3 regions of the Sulfitobacter alexandrii genome follow, and region 1 is predicted to be linked to each of the others. Evidence: riboswitches for the same ligand, from Rfam matches in the RefSeq annotation. Region 1 holds a riboswitch; each other region holds the start of a gene.
What was found. Region 1 has a riboswitch for thiamine pyrophosphate ahead of thiC (phosphomethylpyrimidine synthase ThiC). Riboswitches for the same ligand answer to the same signal wherever they lie in the genome.
Positions count from the first base shown of each region.

Region 1 (5,163 bases):
GCGGCTGGTGTTGCCGCGCCAACCAAGGAGGCGGCGATGCAGGGCGATGTAACCAATGGCGGGGAAACGCAGCGGGCCAAGGTCGCCGTGGTGACGGCGGCGAGCTCGGGCATCGGGCTGGGCGCGGCCCGCGCATTGGCGGCGCGCGGCTGGTCACTCGTGCTGATGTCGCGTTCGGAAAAGATCGAAGCCGCGGCCGCGGAACTGGGCGCAACGGCCCTGCGCGGAGACGTGACCAACGATGACGACATCGCCCGGCTCATTTCGACCGCGATGGATCTTCACGGACGGATTGATGGCGCCGTCATCAATACCGGCCATCCGCCCAAGGGAGAAATCCTGGAGCTCACCGACGACGACTGGCACACTGCGATGGAAATCATCCTGATGCCGACGGTCCGCGCGATGCGGCACCTGGCCCCGATTTTTGCGCGGCAAAAGTCGGGAGCGGCGGTATCGGTCTCGACCTATGCCGCACGTGAACCGGAACTGACCTATCCGTTATCGGCGGTCTTCCGGGCCGCGTTGTCAGGCTTTCTCAAGCTCTGCGTCGCCCGCCACGGCGGCGAAGGCTGGCGGATCAATGCCGTGCTGCCCGGCTTCGTCGACAATTATCCCAGCAAACCCGAGGCGCTGGCGAAGATCCCGATGGGGCGATATGCGGCAGTCGAATATGAAATGGGTGCGACGATTGCCTTCCTGCTTTCCGAGGACTCCGGATACATCACCGGCCAGGGCCTGCTTGTGGATGGCGGGCTAGTCCGGGCGATCTAAAGGGAAGGAAAGCGAATGACCCAAATCGCAGGAAAGACGATCCAAAGCTACTGTACTGGAACTGCCGAGGTAACCCAATGAACACGATGGCGAATGTAGTCAGCCTGAATCTGCTGGAAGGCGAGATCGTTTCGCCGATTGTGCTGGATAGGGTGGAGGATGCGATCACCGCGATTGCGCGCGGCGAGATGGTGATCGTCGTTGATGACGCTGACCGCGAGAACGAGGGCGATCTGATCATGGCCGCTGACGCGGTCACCCCTGCCGACATCAACTTCATGGCGACCGAGGGGCGGGGGCTGATTTGTGTGTCACTGTCCGCCGAGCGCCTGGAGCAGTTGGACCTGCCGCAGATGGTGGGGAACAACACCGAGTTTCTCAGCACCGGGTTCACAATCACCTGTGATCTGCGCGAAGGGACAACCACGGGAATTTCGGCGTCTGACCGGGCAAAAACCATCCGTGCGCTGACCGACGCCAACCGCGTGCCGGGCGATTTCAACCGTCCCGGCCATGTCTTTCCGCTGCGCGCACACCCCGAAGGGGTGCTTGGACGTCCCGGACACACCGAGGCATCGCTGGACCTGTCGCGTTTGGCTGGGCGCTACTCCGGCGGCGTGCTCTGCGAGATTGCGCTGGCCGACGGCGAAATGGCTCGACTCCCCGACCTGGCGGCCTTTTCCCGCCGTTATGGGCTCAAGTTGATCTCGATTGAGGATCTTATCGCTTGGCGCCGGGTGAACGACAGGGAATCCGAAATCGGAAACACACCGTCCTGACCTGGCGGGACTGTGTGCACGGCCTGAGGCCCTGAGCCAGCCACGAACTGAGGATTTGATATGAGCAGAAATCAGGTTTGCGTTGTTGTCGGCGCCCGTTCCGGGCTGGGATTCGCCGTGGCCGAGGAAATGGCAAAACGCGGGTATGATCTGGTGCTTTCATCGCGCAATCCCAAAGAGGCCGCCGATACGCTGCGCGCTCGCCATGACGTGCGGATCGAAATTGTGCCCGGCAGTGTTGCCGAACCCGCGGTCGCGGCTGCATTGGCAGAAACCGCCAGCGGTCTGGGCGGGGCCAGTGCCTTGCTGCTCAACCACGGCGGACCGCCGGTCAAGCCGTTGATGGCCATCACGGATGAGGATTGGTCACAATCGGTCGAAATCATGGTGAATGGCCCTTTGCGTGTGCTGCGGGCGTTGGTGCCGCAAATGCAGGAAGCCGAAAGCGGACGGGTTGTGGCGGTGTCGTCTTTTACCGTCAAGTCGCCCTATGCCGGTATTGGCCTGTCAAACAGTCTCCGCGCCGCGCTGGTCAATGCGCTCAAGACGGCGGCACTTGAACTCGGGCCGGAAGGGATCATGCTCAACGCCCTGGCGCCGGGATATGTTGAAACAGGCCGTATTCGCGAGTGGAACGACTCCTACGCGAAGCAGCGCAATATCGGTGTCGATGACGTGCGCGCGCAGACCTTGGCGACGGTTCCATTGCGCCGGTATGGAACGCCCGAAGGCTACGCGCGGATGGCCGCGTTTTTGTTGTCGGACGACAACGACTATATTTCTGGTCAGCAGATCCTGTATGATGGGGCGCTGGTGACCGCGAACTAGACAACAAAAACACGGAGAAGGCGAAATGCCGGCACTGGTTCTTGCAAGAGTGAAGATAAGTGACGCCGAAGCCTACAAGGAATACGCAGCCCGTTCCAGTCCGGCGGTGCAGGCCTTCGGGGGCCGGTTCGTTGTTCGGGGGGCAACGCCAGAAAAGTTGGAAGGCGAGGATGACAGTCTGCGCACCGTCGTCGTGGAATTCCCCGATATCGAAACCGCCCGGGCGTGGCACAAGTCTGAGCAATATACCGAGGCGCGCGGATTCCGGACAGTCTCAAATCACCCGCCCGAGTGGTAACGATAATGGCCCCTCTTATCATGCGTTGACATTTGCGCGCGCCCAGAACAGCCTGCGGGCACTCACCCGGGGGGTCTCGACAAGAGGCTGAGATACTGCTGGCACCCGTGCAGCGCAGTGACCCGATGAACCTGATCCAGTTCACACTGGCGTAGGGATGGTGCACTGGCCGCGCGGGCCCCGACCACTTTCGTGGAGGGCTATTCCCACACCGGCAATCCCATTCGACGCGGAACTGGGTCTCCAACGCTTTGAGCTATGGAGGCTCCGACCGATGAAAGATCTCACCCCAACCGTCACCACGGGCCCGCTGCCCGCGTCGCGCCGCGTCTGGCACGCGGGCACCCGTCACCCCGATATCCGCGTGCCCATGCGCGAGATCGAGCTGCACCCCACGGCCGGGGAACCGCCCGTCACCGTCTATGACAGCTCGGGCCCCTATACGGACCCGGAGGCGACGGTCGCCATCGACCGGGGCCTGCCGCGCCTGCGCGAGGGCTGGATCGCGGCCCGTGGCGATACCGAAACCTACGACGGGCGCCATGTGCAGCCGGCTGACAACGGCTTTGCCGAAGGCGCGCGACTGACGCCGGAGTTTCCCGTTCGCAACGCGCCCCGTCGCGCCACGCAAGGTCGGGCGGTGACCCAGATGGCCTATGCCCGCGCGGGCATCGTCACGCCCGAGATGGAATTCGTCGCGATCCGCGAAAACCTCGGGCGCAAGGCGCAGGCAGAGGCCCATGCACAGACATTGGCGCGCGACGGCGAAAGTTTCGGTGCGGAAATTCCGGATTTCATCACGCCGGAATTCGTGCGTGACGAGATCGCCAAGGGCCGCGCGATCATCCCCGCGAACATCAACCATCCCGAGGCCGAGCCGATGGCGATCGGGCGGAACTTCCTCGTCAAGATCAACGCCAATATCGGCAACTCGGCGGTGACCTCCTCGATGGCCGAGGAAGTGGAAAAGATGGTCTGGGCGACCAGATGGGGCGCCGACACGGTCATGGACCTGTCGACGGGGCGCAACATCCACAACATCCGCGACTGGATCCTGCGAAACTCGCCGGTCCCGATCGGCACGGTGCCGCTGTACCAGGCGCTGGAAAAGGTCGGCGGCATCGCCGAGGACCTGAGCTGGGAGGTCTTTCGCGACACCCTGATCGAACAGGCCGAGCAGGGGGTGGATTACTTCACCATACATGCAGGTGTGCGGCTGCACATGATCCCGATGACGGTGAACCGGGTGACGGGGATCGTGTCGCGCGGGGGCTCGATCATGGCAAAGTGGTGCCTGCACCATAACCGCCAAAGTTTTCTGTACGAGCATTTCGACGAGATCTGCGAGATCGCGCGCGCCTATGACGTGTCCTTCTCGCTCGGTGACGGGCTGCGCCCCGGTTCCATCGCGGATGCCAATGACGAGGCGCAATTTGCCGAGCTTGAGACCCTCGGAGAGCTGACGCAGATCGCCTGGGCGCGGGATTGCCAGGTGATGATCGAGGGGCCGGGCCATGTGCCCATGCACAAGATCAAGGCCAACATGGACAAGCAGTTGCAGGTCTGCGGCGAGGCGCCGTTCTATACGCTCGGGCCGCTCACAACGGACATTGCGCCGGGATACGATCATATCACCAGCGGCATTGGCGCGGCGATGATCGGCTGGTTCGGCACGGCGATGCTTTGCTACGTGACGCCGAAGGAACACCTGGGCCTGCCAGACCGCGACGACGTGAAGGTGGGCGTCATCACCTACAAGATCGCGGCCCATGCGGCGGACCTCGCCAAAGGCCATCCGGCGGCACAGATCCGCGACGATGCGCTGAGCCGCGCACGGTTCGAATTCAGGTGGGAGGACCAGTTCAACCTCTCGCTCGATCCCGAAACCGCTCGGTCGATGCATGACGAGACCCTGCCGAAGGAGGCCCATAAGGTCGCGCATTTCTGTTCGATGTGCGGACCGAAATTCTGCTCGATGAGGATTTCCCACGACATCCGCGCCGAGGCGCAGAAGGACGGCATGGCCCGCATGGCCGAGAAGTTCCGCCAAGGCGGAGACCTGTATATCCCGCTGGAGGACAAGGCATGAGCCAGGCACCGGACACCCTTCTGACCGCGCTGCGCGCCACGCCGCCGCTGGTGCAGTGCATAACCAACTACGTCGCCATGAACATCGCCGCCAACGTGATGCTGGCGGCGGGGGCCAGCCCCGCCATGGTTTTCGACGTCGAGGAGGCCGAGGAATTCGCCGGGATTGCCGGAGCCGTGACGGTGAATATCGGCACCCTGTCGCCGCCCTTCGTCGCCGGAATGCACGCTGCAATCCGGGGCGCGCGAGGTGCGTGGCGGCCCTGGGTGCTGGATCCGGTGGCCTGCCAGGCGACGGCCTATCGCCGCGAGGTTGTGCAGGCGCTGGTGGCCGAACGCCCGACGATCATCCGGGGCAATGCCTCGGAAATCCTGTCGCTGGCCGGAGAGGCAAGC
Region 1 is NZ_CP018081.1:240,651-245,813, reverse strand. It holds gene BOO69_RS22310 (SDR family oxidoreductase) at 37-774, shown strand; gene ribB (3,4-dihydroxy-2-butanone-4-phosphate synthase) at 912-1,553, shown strand; gene BOO69_RS22300 (SDR family oxidoreductase) at 1,614-2,381, shown strand; gene BOO69_RS22295 (DUF1330 domain-containing protein) at 2,407-2,679, shown strand; TPP riboswitch at 2,737-2,855, shown strand; gene thiC (phosphomethylpyrimidine synthase ThiC) at 2,954-4,768, shown strand; gene thiM (hydroxyethylthiazole kinase) at 4,765-5,163, shown strand, end outside.

Region 2 (5,163 bases), on a different replicon from region 1:
CCGGCGCGAGTACGCCCGACAGCCACTTGATGACCGAGCTTTTGCCGCAGCCCGACGGCCCGATGAGACAGGTGAGCCGACCGCGCGCCAGCTCGATCGACAGGTTCTCGACGAACAGCGCGTCCCGTGTGCCGATGTTCAGCCTCTCGACCTCAAGCACGGCCCGTCCTCCGGAAACGGCGGTTGGTCAGGCGATCGACAAGCTGGATCAGCGCGAGCAGGGTAAGCGTCAGCAAGGCCGAGACGAGCACGGCGGACAACACGAGGTCTGCGCGGAAACTGTTCTTGGCGGTTAGGATGTAGATCCCCAAGCCCCGGCGCGCCCCGGCGTATTCGGCAAAGATCGTCGCCACGATGGCATAGGTCGCCGAGATCCGGAGGCCCGCAAAGAAATGTCCGCGCGCCGAAGGCAGCGCGGCGCGCCGAAAGACCTGCCAACGGCTCGCCCCCATGGACCGAAGCTGATCCCCGTAGGCGCGCGGCAGCGTGGCGTATCCGGCCATCAGGCTGACCACCATGGGAAAGAAGGTGACGAGGATCACCAGCAAGACCTTCGGCAGCAGACCGAACCCGAACCACAGCACCATCAGCGGGGCGAGCGCCACGATGGGCACCGTCTGGCTTGCAATCAGCAGCGGCATCGCCCCGCGCCGCAGCCAGTCGACGAAGTGGAAGACACCAGAAACGAGCGCGGCGATCATCACGGAGAGGCTGAAGCCGACGGCGGCCACCCCGATGGTCGCCGCCGCGTGGCGGAATATGGCGGCCCGGTCGACGACAAGGCCGTTCAGCACGTCGCTGGGGGCCGGGAGCACGAGCGGCGACAGGCCCGCAAAAGCCACGTAGCCCTCCCAGCCCCCGAAGAAGGCCACCGCCAGCACGCCGGCCGGAAAGATATGTCGCAAGACCACCATGGCTCACCGGACGGCGGCGCGATCCCCGTGGGGTTGCACCGCGCACCCGTGGAGGATCAGGTCAGGCTGGGGCTGTTGGCAGAAGCGGTCATGTCGATGGTGACATGACCCTCGGCCGGACCGAAGCGCAGGAACGCCTGCCGCAAGGTTTCAAACACGGCGCCGGCGTCGCCCCGCAAGCGCGTGCAGAAATTCTTGGTCTTGTGGAAGCAGCCGCTCGACCTCAGGAAGTCGATGCAGCCATAGATCTCTTCCATGTGGTTGCCGCTGCCCATGACATAGAGCGAGAACTGCAGGTCGATGTCCACACCGGTTTCCGGCGCGGACCGGACGGCCGCCGCCGCTTTGATCTTGCGTTCTTCAAGGCTCTCGTCCTGGGCCTTTTCCAGCACCTCGCACCGGCAGGCGGGATCGTCCGCTTCTCCCGGACAGCCGCGCGACAGGGTGACGTGCATCGTCACGTGTTCCGGCCTGCGGGCGGACGCCGCAAACAGGTCGCGGATGGCGCCGAACAAGGTTTCCGGCGCGCCGACCATCAAGGTCGACATGTCGTCGGTCTCGATCTTCAGGTCGGATCTGTAGGGGGACAGGGCCTCGAGCCCGGAGGTGATGACATCCACGAAATCGGACGTCATGGGGTAAAGTGACACTTGCGCGCCTATGAACATGCTGGCTCCTCGCTCCGCTGGTATTATCCAGATCAGCTGTGAAGGGTTCGCGCGGTTGCGCATCTCAGCCCCTGAACGGAGCACCCCTGGTTATGTCCGGGCACCGTGTCTTCTGCGGCCCGGCAAGTCAACAGGGTGCCTGCCGGAATTTTTGGGACAGGCCCGAATGCGCCCGTTCCGCAAGGGGCAGAAAATATAGTTTACAAAAAACATCAACATTATTAACCCGAACCGGCGGGTCCCGATCTCCTTGGTGCCGATCCTGATTGTCTTGCCATCTGCCGGGGCTTTTCCGATGCTGAGTAACTTCTTCGATTATTACCGCCCCTGGAAAAAGCTGTTCTGGCTGGACTTCGGGTGTGCCGTGGTATCCGGGCTGCTGGAGCTTGCCTTTCCACTGGCGATCAAGGGGTTCATCGACGTGCTGTTGCCCCGCGGTGACCTGGGCATGACGCTGCTGGCGGCGGTGGGGCTGCTGTTCATCTACCTGCTGAATGCCGTCCTGATGACCGTCGTGATTTACTGGGGTCATATGCTCGGCATCAACATCGAGACGGAGATGCGTCGGCGTGCCTTCGCGCATCTCCAGCGCCTGTCGTTCTCCTTTTTCGACAAGGTCCGCACCGGCAAACTGGTGGCGCGGGTCACGCGAGACCTCGAAGAGATCGGGGAGGTGGCCCACCACGGCCCCGAAGACCTGTTCATCGCGGTCATGACCTTCGTGGGCGCCTTCGCCCTGATGCTGACGATCAATGTCGAACTGGCGCTCATCACGGCCGTGATCGTACCGGTCTGCGTTGCCATCGTGACCGTCTACGGCGGGCGGATGACGCGAACCTGGCGGTCGATCTATTCCCGCGTCGCCGACTTCAACGTACGACTGGAAGAGAACATCGGCGGTATCCGGGTGGTTCAGGCCTTTGCCAACGAAGACCACGAGGCGACGCTGTTCGCCCGGGACAACAGCGGCTATCGCAAGACGAAACTCGCGGCGTACAAGCTGATGGCAGGGTCATCGGCGCTCAACTACATGGGGATGCGTCTGATCCAGGTTGTCGTGATGGTCGCCGGCGCGGCATTCGTGCTGCAGGGGGCGTTGACGACAGGCGGGTTCGTGGCGTTCCTCCTGCTGGTGACGGTGTTCTTTCGCCCGCTGGACAAGATCGCCGCGGTGATCGAGACCTATCCCAAGGGCATCGCGGGCTTTCGCCGATATCTCGACCTGATGGCGACGGAACCCGACGTGGCCGATTCACCCGGGGCCACGGTCGCGCCCGCCTTTCGGGGTGAAGTCCGGTTCGAGAACATCCAATTCGACTATGGCGCGGGCCGGCCCATCCTCAAGGACATCTCGCTTGCCGTGGGCGCGGGCGAGAAGATGGCCTTTGTCGGCCAGTCCGGAGCCGGCAAGACGACGCTGCTTGCGCTCGTCCCGCGGTTCTACGATCCGCGCGAGGGGCGGATCACCATCGACGGGATCGATGTCCGCGGGCTCACGCTGAACTCCCTCCGGGGGCAGATCGGTATCGTGAGCCAGGACGTGTTCCTGTTCGGGGGCACGCTGCGGGAAAACATCGCCTACGGACGGCTTGACGCCACGGAGGCCGATATCCTCAAGGCAGCGGAACAGGCGCAGTTGGCCCAGATGATCGCGGACCTTCCCGAGGGTCTGGATACCGTGGTGGGCGAGCGTGGCGTCAGCCTGTCGGGCGGACAGAAGCAGCGGGTCGCGATTGCCCGCATCTTCCTCAAGAATCCGCCGATCCTCATTCTCGATGAAGCGACATCCGCGCTGGATACCCAGACGGAACACCAGATCCAGACGGCGCTGGACGCCCTCTCGCGCGATCGGACCACGCTGATCATCGCGCACCGGCTGGATACCATCCGCAATGCCGACCGGATCGCGGTGATGCACGAAGGCAGGATCGTCGAGACGGGCAGCCACGAACAGCTGAGCAACGGCGTGGGGCACTACGCACGCCTCGCGCGACGGTGAGTTCCCGGTCGGCGGGGCTTCAGCGCTCCCAGTAGTAGGCGAAATAGCCCTCGGCGCGGCCAACGCCGAGATCGCCGCAGAACCGCGCCTTGGCCTTGCGGATCAGCTCCTTCTCGGCGGCGATCCAGACGAAGCGGTCCGGCCCGACGGGTGGGTCCGCAAGCGACAGCTTGTCCCAAAGGGTCTCGCCCCGCGCCCTGACCAGCCATGACAGCGCGACACCCTCCGGGCGGGGCAGGGGCGTGATGTCCTGTTCCGTCCCGACCTCCAGGATCACGGTGCCCTGCCGCTCCGCCGGAGACTCGGCCAGGATGCGGCGGATCGCCGGCAGCGCCGTTTCGTCCCCTGCCATCAGGACGTTGCGCCCCGGCGGGAAATCACCGCTCCCCGGTCCCGAAAGGCCCACGACGGCGCCCGGCTTCGCGGTGCGTGCCCATGTCGTCGTCCGTCCGCCGTCATGCTCGAACACATCGAAGCTGAACGTCCCGCTTGCGGCATCCAGATCGACGAAAGTGTAGGGCGCGCGATGCAGCGTGTCGTCGCCGCCGGGCATCACAGTGCGGCCACTGGCATCGAGCATCGGCCACACCGGTACGCGGCCCGCCGGCGGCAGCAGGAGGGCGAAATGCATCCCGCGTCCCGCGGCAAGGCGGGCGGTGTCTGCGCAGGCCATCTCCACCCGCAGGAACCGCGGGGCGATCCGACGGACCCCGCGCAGGGTCGCGGTGCAGAAATTGGCGGGCCGGCGGCGCCTGGTGGTGCCGTCGCTCCACCCGCGTGACAGTGCGGCGCCGGGTGCCACATGGTCCATCAGGTGCAACAGGAAATCCCGGATCGACTGAAGCGTGTTCACGTCGGTCGCCGCCAACTCGACACGCAGGCCGTCCGGTGACGGCTCGAGCCGGGCACGTGCATGGGACAGCTCGAGGGTGATCGTGTTGCCGGAACGTGCGGTGTCGATATCGGCCTCCCGTGCGCGGCTGCAGACCCGCGCGGGCAGATCGGCGGGCAAAGGCCCCATGAAGGTCGCGGATGTCACGGCGGGGAAGGTCATGCCGACTCCTCCCCGCGCGACGGTGCCAGACGCTCGCCGTGACGCCCGAGCGGTAGCATCATCGGCCTCCCCGAGGTCGGATCTTCCATGACGCGGCTTCGGATTCCGAACACCTCCGCCACCATGGCTTCGGTCAGAACCCTCTCGGGTTTGCCCGCCACATGCACCCGGCCATTGCGGAGCGCCACGAGGTGATCGGCGTAGCGGGCGGCGAGGTTCAGGTCGTGCAGCACCATCGCGATGGTGGTGCCGCGGCGACGGTTGAGGTCGACCAGCAGGTCCAGCACCTCGACCTGATGGGCGATGTCGAGAAAGGTCGTCGGCTCATCGAGCAGCAGCACGTCGGTTTCCTGCGCCAGCGCCATCGCGATCCAGACCCGTTGACGCTGACCGCCGGACAGGGTGTCGATATCGCGATCCGCGAGGTTCGCCGTCGAGGTCGCGTCGAGCGCATCGGCAACGGCCCTGTCGTCCTCTTGCCGCCACCTCGAGAACATGCGCTGGTGCGGATATCTTCCGTGACCGACC
Region 2 is NZ_CP018076.1:3,054,950-3,060,112, reverse strand. It holds gene BOO69_RS15015 (ABC transporter ATP-binding protein) at 1-160, opposite strand, end outside; gene BOO69_RS15010 (ABC transporter permease) at 153-914, opposite strand; gene BOO69_RS15005 (YkoF family thiamine/hydroxymethylpyrimidine-binding protein) at 971-1,582, opposite strand; TPP riboswitch at 1,575-1,680, opposite strand; gene BOO69_RS15000 (ABC transporter ATP-binding protein) at 1,878-3,581, shown strand; gene BOO69_RS14995 (siderophore-interacting protein) at 3,601-4,635, opposite strand; gene BOO69_RS14990 (ABC transporter ATP-binding protein) at 4,632-5,163, opposite strand, start outside.
Region 2: another riboswitch for thiamine pyrophosphate. It lies ahead of BOO69_RS15005 (YkoF family thiamine/hydroxymethylpyrimidine-binding protein); the one in region 1 lies ahead of thiC (phosphomethylpyrimidine synthase ThiC).

Region 3 (5,163 bases), on a different replicon from region 1:
AGGTCGAAATCGTAGCGAAATGTCTGGTAGATGGCGAGCTCGATCGTGGTGGCTGCGGGACCGCCGCCAAGGGTCAATGCCACCGCGAAACTGGTCAGGCAGATGACAAAGATCAGCCCCAGAGCGCCGGGCACGATCTGGCGCAGCAGCGGCCACTCCAGTGTTCGCGCGACGGCGCGCGGACTGAGATCCAGCTGCGCGACCAGGCGGAACCGCTCTGCCGGAATGGCCTGCCACCCCTGAAGCAGGAGCCGCGTGGCCAGCGGAAGGTTGAAGAATACATGGGCGAGCACGACACCGTGAAGCCCGTAGATCGACACCTCCGGCAGACCGAGGGCCGCGAAAACGAGATTCAACAGGCCGTTGCGCCCGAAGACCGCAAGCAGTCCGATCACCGCGACGATCACGGGCAGGACGAACGGAACCCCCAGCAACATCACCAGCAGGCCATGTCCGAAGAACCGCCGCCGCGCCAGCGCGCGCGCCAAGGGGATCGCCAGAAGCACCGAAAGGACGGAAGACAACATCGCCTGCACGACGGTAAAGCGGATCGCCGCGAAGTCGCCCGGGTCGAAACCGCCCGGTTCGGCCCGCGACAGGATCCCGATGCAGGCCGCGAGCACCACCGCCACCGTCAGGACAGCGGCGGCGATCCCCGCGTTGCGGGTTACTGGGTCAGCGCGCTGCGCCATGCCTCGATCGCCTTATCCTGTAGGGCGGCCGCTTCGGTTTCGTCATAGAACAGAACCTTCTCCGGCAGGTCCAGCTTCGCCCAGCCATCCGGCCATTGATCGCGCGGCAGGGCCGACGGCAGCGACCAGTTCGCGCTCGGGATCTTTGTCTGGAACGTCTCCGACATGACAAATTTCATGAACGCGTCCGCCAGTTCGGGCACATCGGTGTCGGCGATCTTGGCGACCGTCTCGACCAGGAAATAATGCCCCTCGGGGAAAAGCGCCGCGTGCTTGGTGAAATCCTCCTCCGCGAACATGTGATACGCGGGCGAAGTGGTGTAGCTCAGGACCATGTCCGCTTCGCCGTCGGTGAACATGCCATAGGACGTCGACCAGTCCTTGGTCACGGTCAGGATCTTCGGGGCCAGCTTGCGCCACGCCTCCTCTGCCCCGTCGCCATAGACGGACTGAACCCACAGCACCAGCGCCAGTCCGGAAATCGACGTGCGCGGATCCTGGATCACGATCTTGACGTCGTCGGGCATGTTCAGCAGATCGTCGAACGTGGCTGGCGGGTTTTCCATCCGGGTGTCATCGAACACGAACGCGGTGTGCGAGTAGTTGAAGGGCAGGAACACCTCGTCCTGCCAGTCGACCGGCAGGGTCAGGTCCGAATTGTCCTGCCCGTGCGGCGCGAAAAGGCCGGTCGCCCGCGCCTTGGCCATGACGTCCGAGGTCAGGCCGATGACCACATCCGCCTTGGTGCGCTTGCCTTCGAGCAGGAGGCGCGGCATCAGATCCCCGGTCGAGTATTGCAGGTCGCAATCGCATATCGCCTCGAATTGGGTTTCGATCGTCGGGCCGGGGCCCCACTCGGACGTGAAGTAGTCGCCCGCATAGACCGTCAGCACGGGCGTCTGTGCCGACGCGGCGGTGGCGGCGAGTGTAAAAGCAGCAGCAAAGGCCAGATGTCTCATGGCATCCTCCATCATGCGGCGTCAGAAAGCGTTGGATGGATGTCCATACCTTCCCTCCGCCGGTGTTAACCGGTTCAGGTTCAACGGGTCCGCACTTGCGTACATCTCAGCCTTTCGGCCCCCCGAGGTATCCCAACAGCTAGGATGGCCCTGCTCGACATGCAAGGCAAAACCGCTTGAGGCCCCCCATCGGCCCCGGTAACAGGGTCACCAGAGGAGCGCAGCGATGTCGATCAACAGCTTTGGCCACCTTTTCCGCGTGACGACCTGGGGCGAAAGCCACGGTCCGGCCCTGGGCGCCACGGTGGACGGTTGCCCCCCGGGCGTGCCGGTGGACGCCGCCATGATCCAGCACTGGCTGGACCGCCGCAAACCGGGCCAGAACAAGTACACGACCCAGCGCCGGGAGGCCGACGAAGTGCGCATCCTGTCCGGGGTTTTCGAAGGTGTGACCACCGGAACCCCGGTGCAGCTGATGATCGAGAACACCGACCAGCGGTCGAAGGATTACGGGGACATCAAGGACAAGTTCCGCCCCGGTCATGCCGACATCACCTACTTCCAGAAATACGGCGTGCGCGACTATCGCGGCGGTGGCCGGTCTTCGGCCCGAGAAACCGCGAGCCGCGTGGCGGCGGGCGGCCTCGCGCGCGAGGCGATCAAGGCGATCGCGCCGCAAGTGCAGATCACCGGCTACATGGTGCAGATGGGCCCGCACAGGATCGACCGCGATGCCTTCGACTGGGACCAGATCGAACAGAATCCGTTCTGGGTGCCCGATGCCAAGGCCGCGACCGACTGGGCCGACTACCTTGACGGCCTGCGCAAGTCCGGCAGCAGCGTCGGCGCCATCATCGAGGTCGTTGCGCGGGGTGTGCCCGCAGGTCTTGGCGCGCCGGTCTACGGCAAGCTGGACACCGATCTGGCCGCCGCGATGATGAGCATCAATGCCGTCAAGGGCGTGGAGATCGGCGAAGGCATGTCGGCGGCGATGCTGACCGGTGAGCTGAACGCGGACGAGATTTTCATGGGTAACGATGGAAAGCCCGCCTATTCCTCCAACCACGCAGGCGGCATCCTGGGCGGGATCAGCACCGGGCAGGACATTGTCGTACGGTTTGCGGTCAAGCCGACGTCGAGCATCCTCACCACGCGCAGAACCATCACCAGGACCGGCGAGGAAACCGAGATCATCACGAAGGGTCGGCACGACCCCTGCGTCGGTATCCGGGCCGTTCCGGTGGGCGAGGCGATGATGGCCTGCGTCCTGCTCGATCACATGCTGCTGCACCGGGGGCAGGTCGGGGAGAACCGCGGCATCATCGGCCCGGACGCATGAGCCGGTCATGAAGGTCGAGGATTTCTCAGCCAGACCCGCGCTCGGGGTTGCGCTCAAGATCACGGCGATTTTCCTGTTCACCTGCATGTCGGCGATCATCAAGTCCACCTCGGACGAGATCCCGCCGGGCGAACAGGTCTTCTTCCGATCCCTTTTCGCCATCCCGATCATCCTGATCTGGCTTGCCCAGCGCGGACAGCTCAAGGTCGGGCTCAAGGCGAAGAACCCGATGGGGCACGTCTGGCGGGGGCTGTTCGGGACCACCGCGATGGGATTGACCTTTGCCGGGCTCGGCCTGCTGCCTCTGCCAGAAGTCACCGCCATAGGTTTCGCTACCCCGATCTTCACCGTCCTGCTCGCCGCCGTGATGCTGGGAGAGCGCATCCGGCTGTTGCGGATCAGCGCGGTGGCGGTCGGACTGGTGGGGGTGCTGATCATCCTCTGGCCCCGGTTCGGCGGCGCCCAGATGGATCAGATGGCCACGCTGGGCGCGATGCTGATCCTCGGTGCGACGCTGATGCGCAGTCTGGTGCAGGTCCACCTGCGCCAGCTGGTTCAGAACGAACATACCGCCGCCATCGTTTTCTACTTCTCGGCCACCGCGACCGTGCTGTCGCTGCTCACCCTGCCCTTCGGCTGGGTCATCCCCACCGGACAGACCGCGCTTCTGCTCATTTCGGCCGGGCTGGTGGGCGGGGTCGCGCAAATCCTCGTCACGTCGTCCTACCGGTTCGGTTCGGTGTCGATGCTGGCACCCTACGATTACACTTCAATGCTGTTCGCGATCGTTCTCGGCTACGTCATCTTTGGCGAACTGCCCACGATCATGATGCTGGCGGGGGCCGCGCTGGTGATCTGCGCGGGCGTCCTCGTCATCTGGCGGGAGCACCAGTTGGGCATGGACCGCAGCAAAGTGCGCGCCGTGTCCGACCCGAAATCCTGACCCCGAAATAGGAGAGTGCCATGACTGATCAGTCCCACAAGGAAAAGATGCAGGAGCGCCAGACCGAGCAGCGCAAGAAGGTGGCCGAGCTGAAGGACCCCGAAGCGGGGCTGGTGCTGGTCCACACCGGCGCGGGCAAGGGCAAGTCATCCTCCGCATTCGGCGTCGTGGTGCGCGCCCTCGGCTGGAAGCAGCGGGTCAGTGTCGTCCAGTTCATCAAGGGCAAGTGGAAGACCGGCGAACGGCTGTTCTTCGATCGTCTCGGCGGGGTGGACTGGCACACCATGGGCGAGGGCTTCACCTGGGACACCCAGGACAAGGAACGCGACATCGCCGCGGCGCAGGCGGCCTTTGCCAAGGCCCGCGAAATGATGGAAAGCGGCGATTACGACCTCGTCGTGCTGGACGAGATCAACATCGCGATGCGCTACGAGTATCTGTCGGTCGATCAGGTCATCGAAGGGCTTGAGGCGCGGGACAAGCGCACCGGCGTCATCCTCACCGGGCGCGACGCGAAGCCCGAACTGTGCGAATACGCCGACCTCGTCACCGAGATGACCGAGGTCAAGCATCCCTTCAAGGCCGGGATCAAGGCGCAGAAGGGCGTCGATTACTGAGGGTCCATCTTGCGAAGCAGATCGATCCGGTCGCGGCTGCCGGTCTTGCGGTAGATCGCGGCGATCTGGTTGCGCACCGTGTTTTCCGACAGCCCCAGTGCGGCGGCGACCTCGCGCCGGCTGAGCCCGTCGATGTACAGCCGGCAGACCTGCCGCTCGCGCGTGGTCAGTTGCGGCAGATCCGTGCCCGGCGCGGCGCGCAGAAGGCGCAGGTCGTCCGAGTAGCGTTCCGCGCGGAGGACGATGCCCGACCGCACCACGGACGCCCCCGGCGCGACCTCCGCGATGGGGCCCAGCCCGGCCTGCCGGTGTAGTGCGGGAAAGCCAGCCGACTGGAGAAACACGGCACCAGCGTCATCCGCCAGCGCCCATTCTTCCTTCCGGCTCGCCGACGCTTCGAGCGACAGTCGCAGGCTGAGAGACAGCGCCTGTTGCAGGTGGCGCAGAAGGATGCGGAAATCTGCCGCTTCCTCCCGGGTGAACCGCGGCTCCGGCGCGCGGCGGTAGACCGACATGAAGAAGTTGAAGGGCCCGTCGGCGACCTGGCTGTGGCCGGCCAGGACCTGCGCGATGCCGAAGTCGCGCAGCACCCGCGCCGCCGACGATCCGGGAT
Region 3 is NZ_CP018076.1:110,860-116,022, reverse strand. It holds partial or broken gene BOO69_RS00555 (thiamine/thiamine pyrophosphate ABC transporter permease ThiP) at 1-692, opposite strand, end outside; gene BOO69_RS00550 (thiamine ABC transporter substrate-binding protein) at 668-1,651, opposite strand; TPP riboswitch at 1,686-1,786, opposite strand; gene aroC (chorismate synthase) at 1,878-2,990, shown strand; gene BOO69_RS00540 (DMT family transporter) at 2,998-3,933, shown strand; gene cobO (cob(I)yrinic acid a,c-diamide adenosyltransferase) at 3,954-4,550, shown strand; gene BOO69_RS00530 (helix-turn-helix transcriptional regulator) at 4,544-5,163, opposite strand, start outside.
Region 3: another riboswitch for thiamine pyrophosphate. It lies ahead of BOO69_RS00550 (thiamine ABC transporter substrate-binding protein); the one in region 1 lies ahead of thiC (phosphomethylpyrimidine synthase ThiC).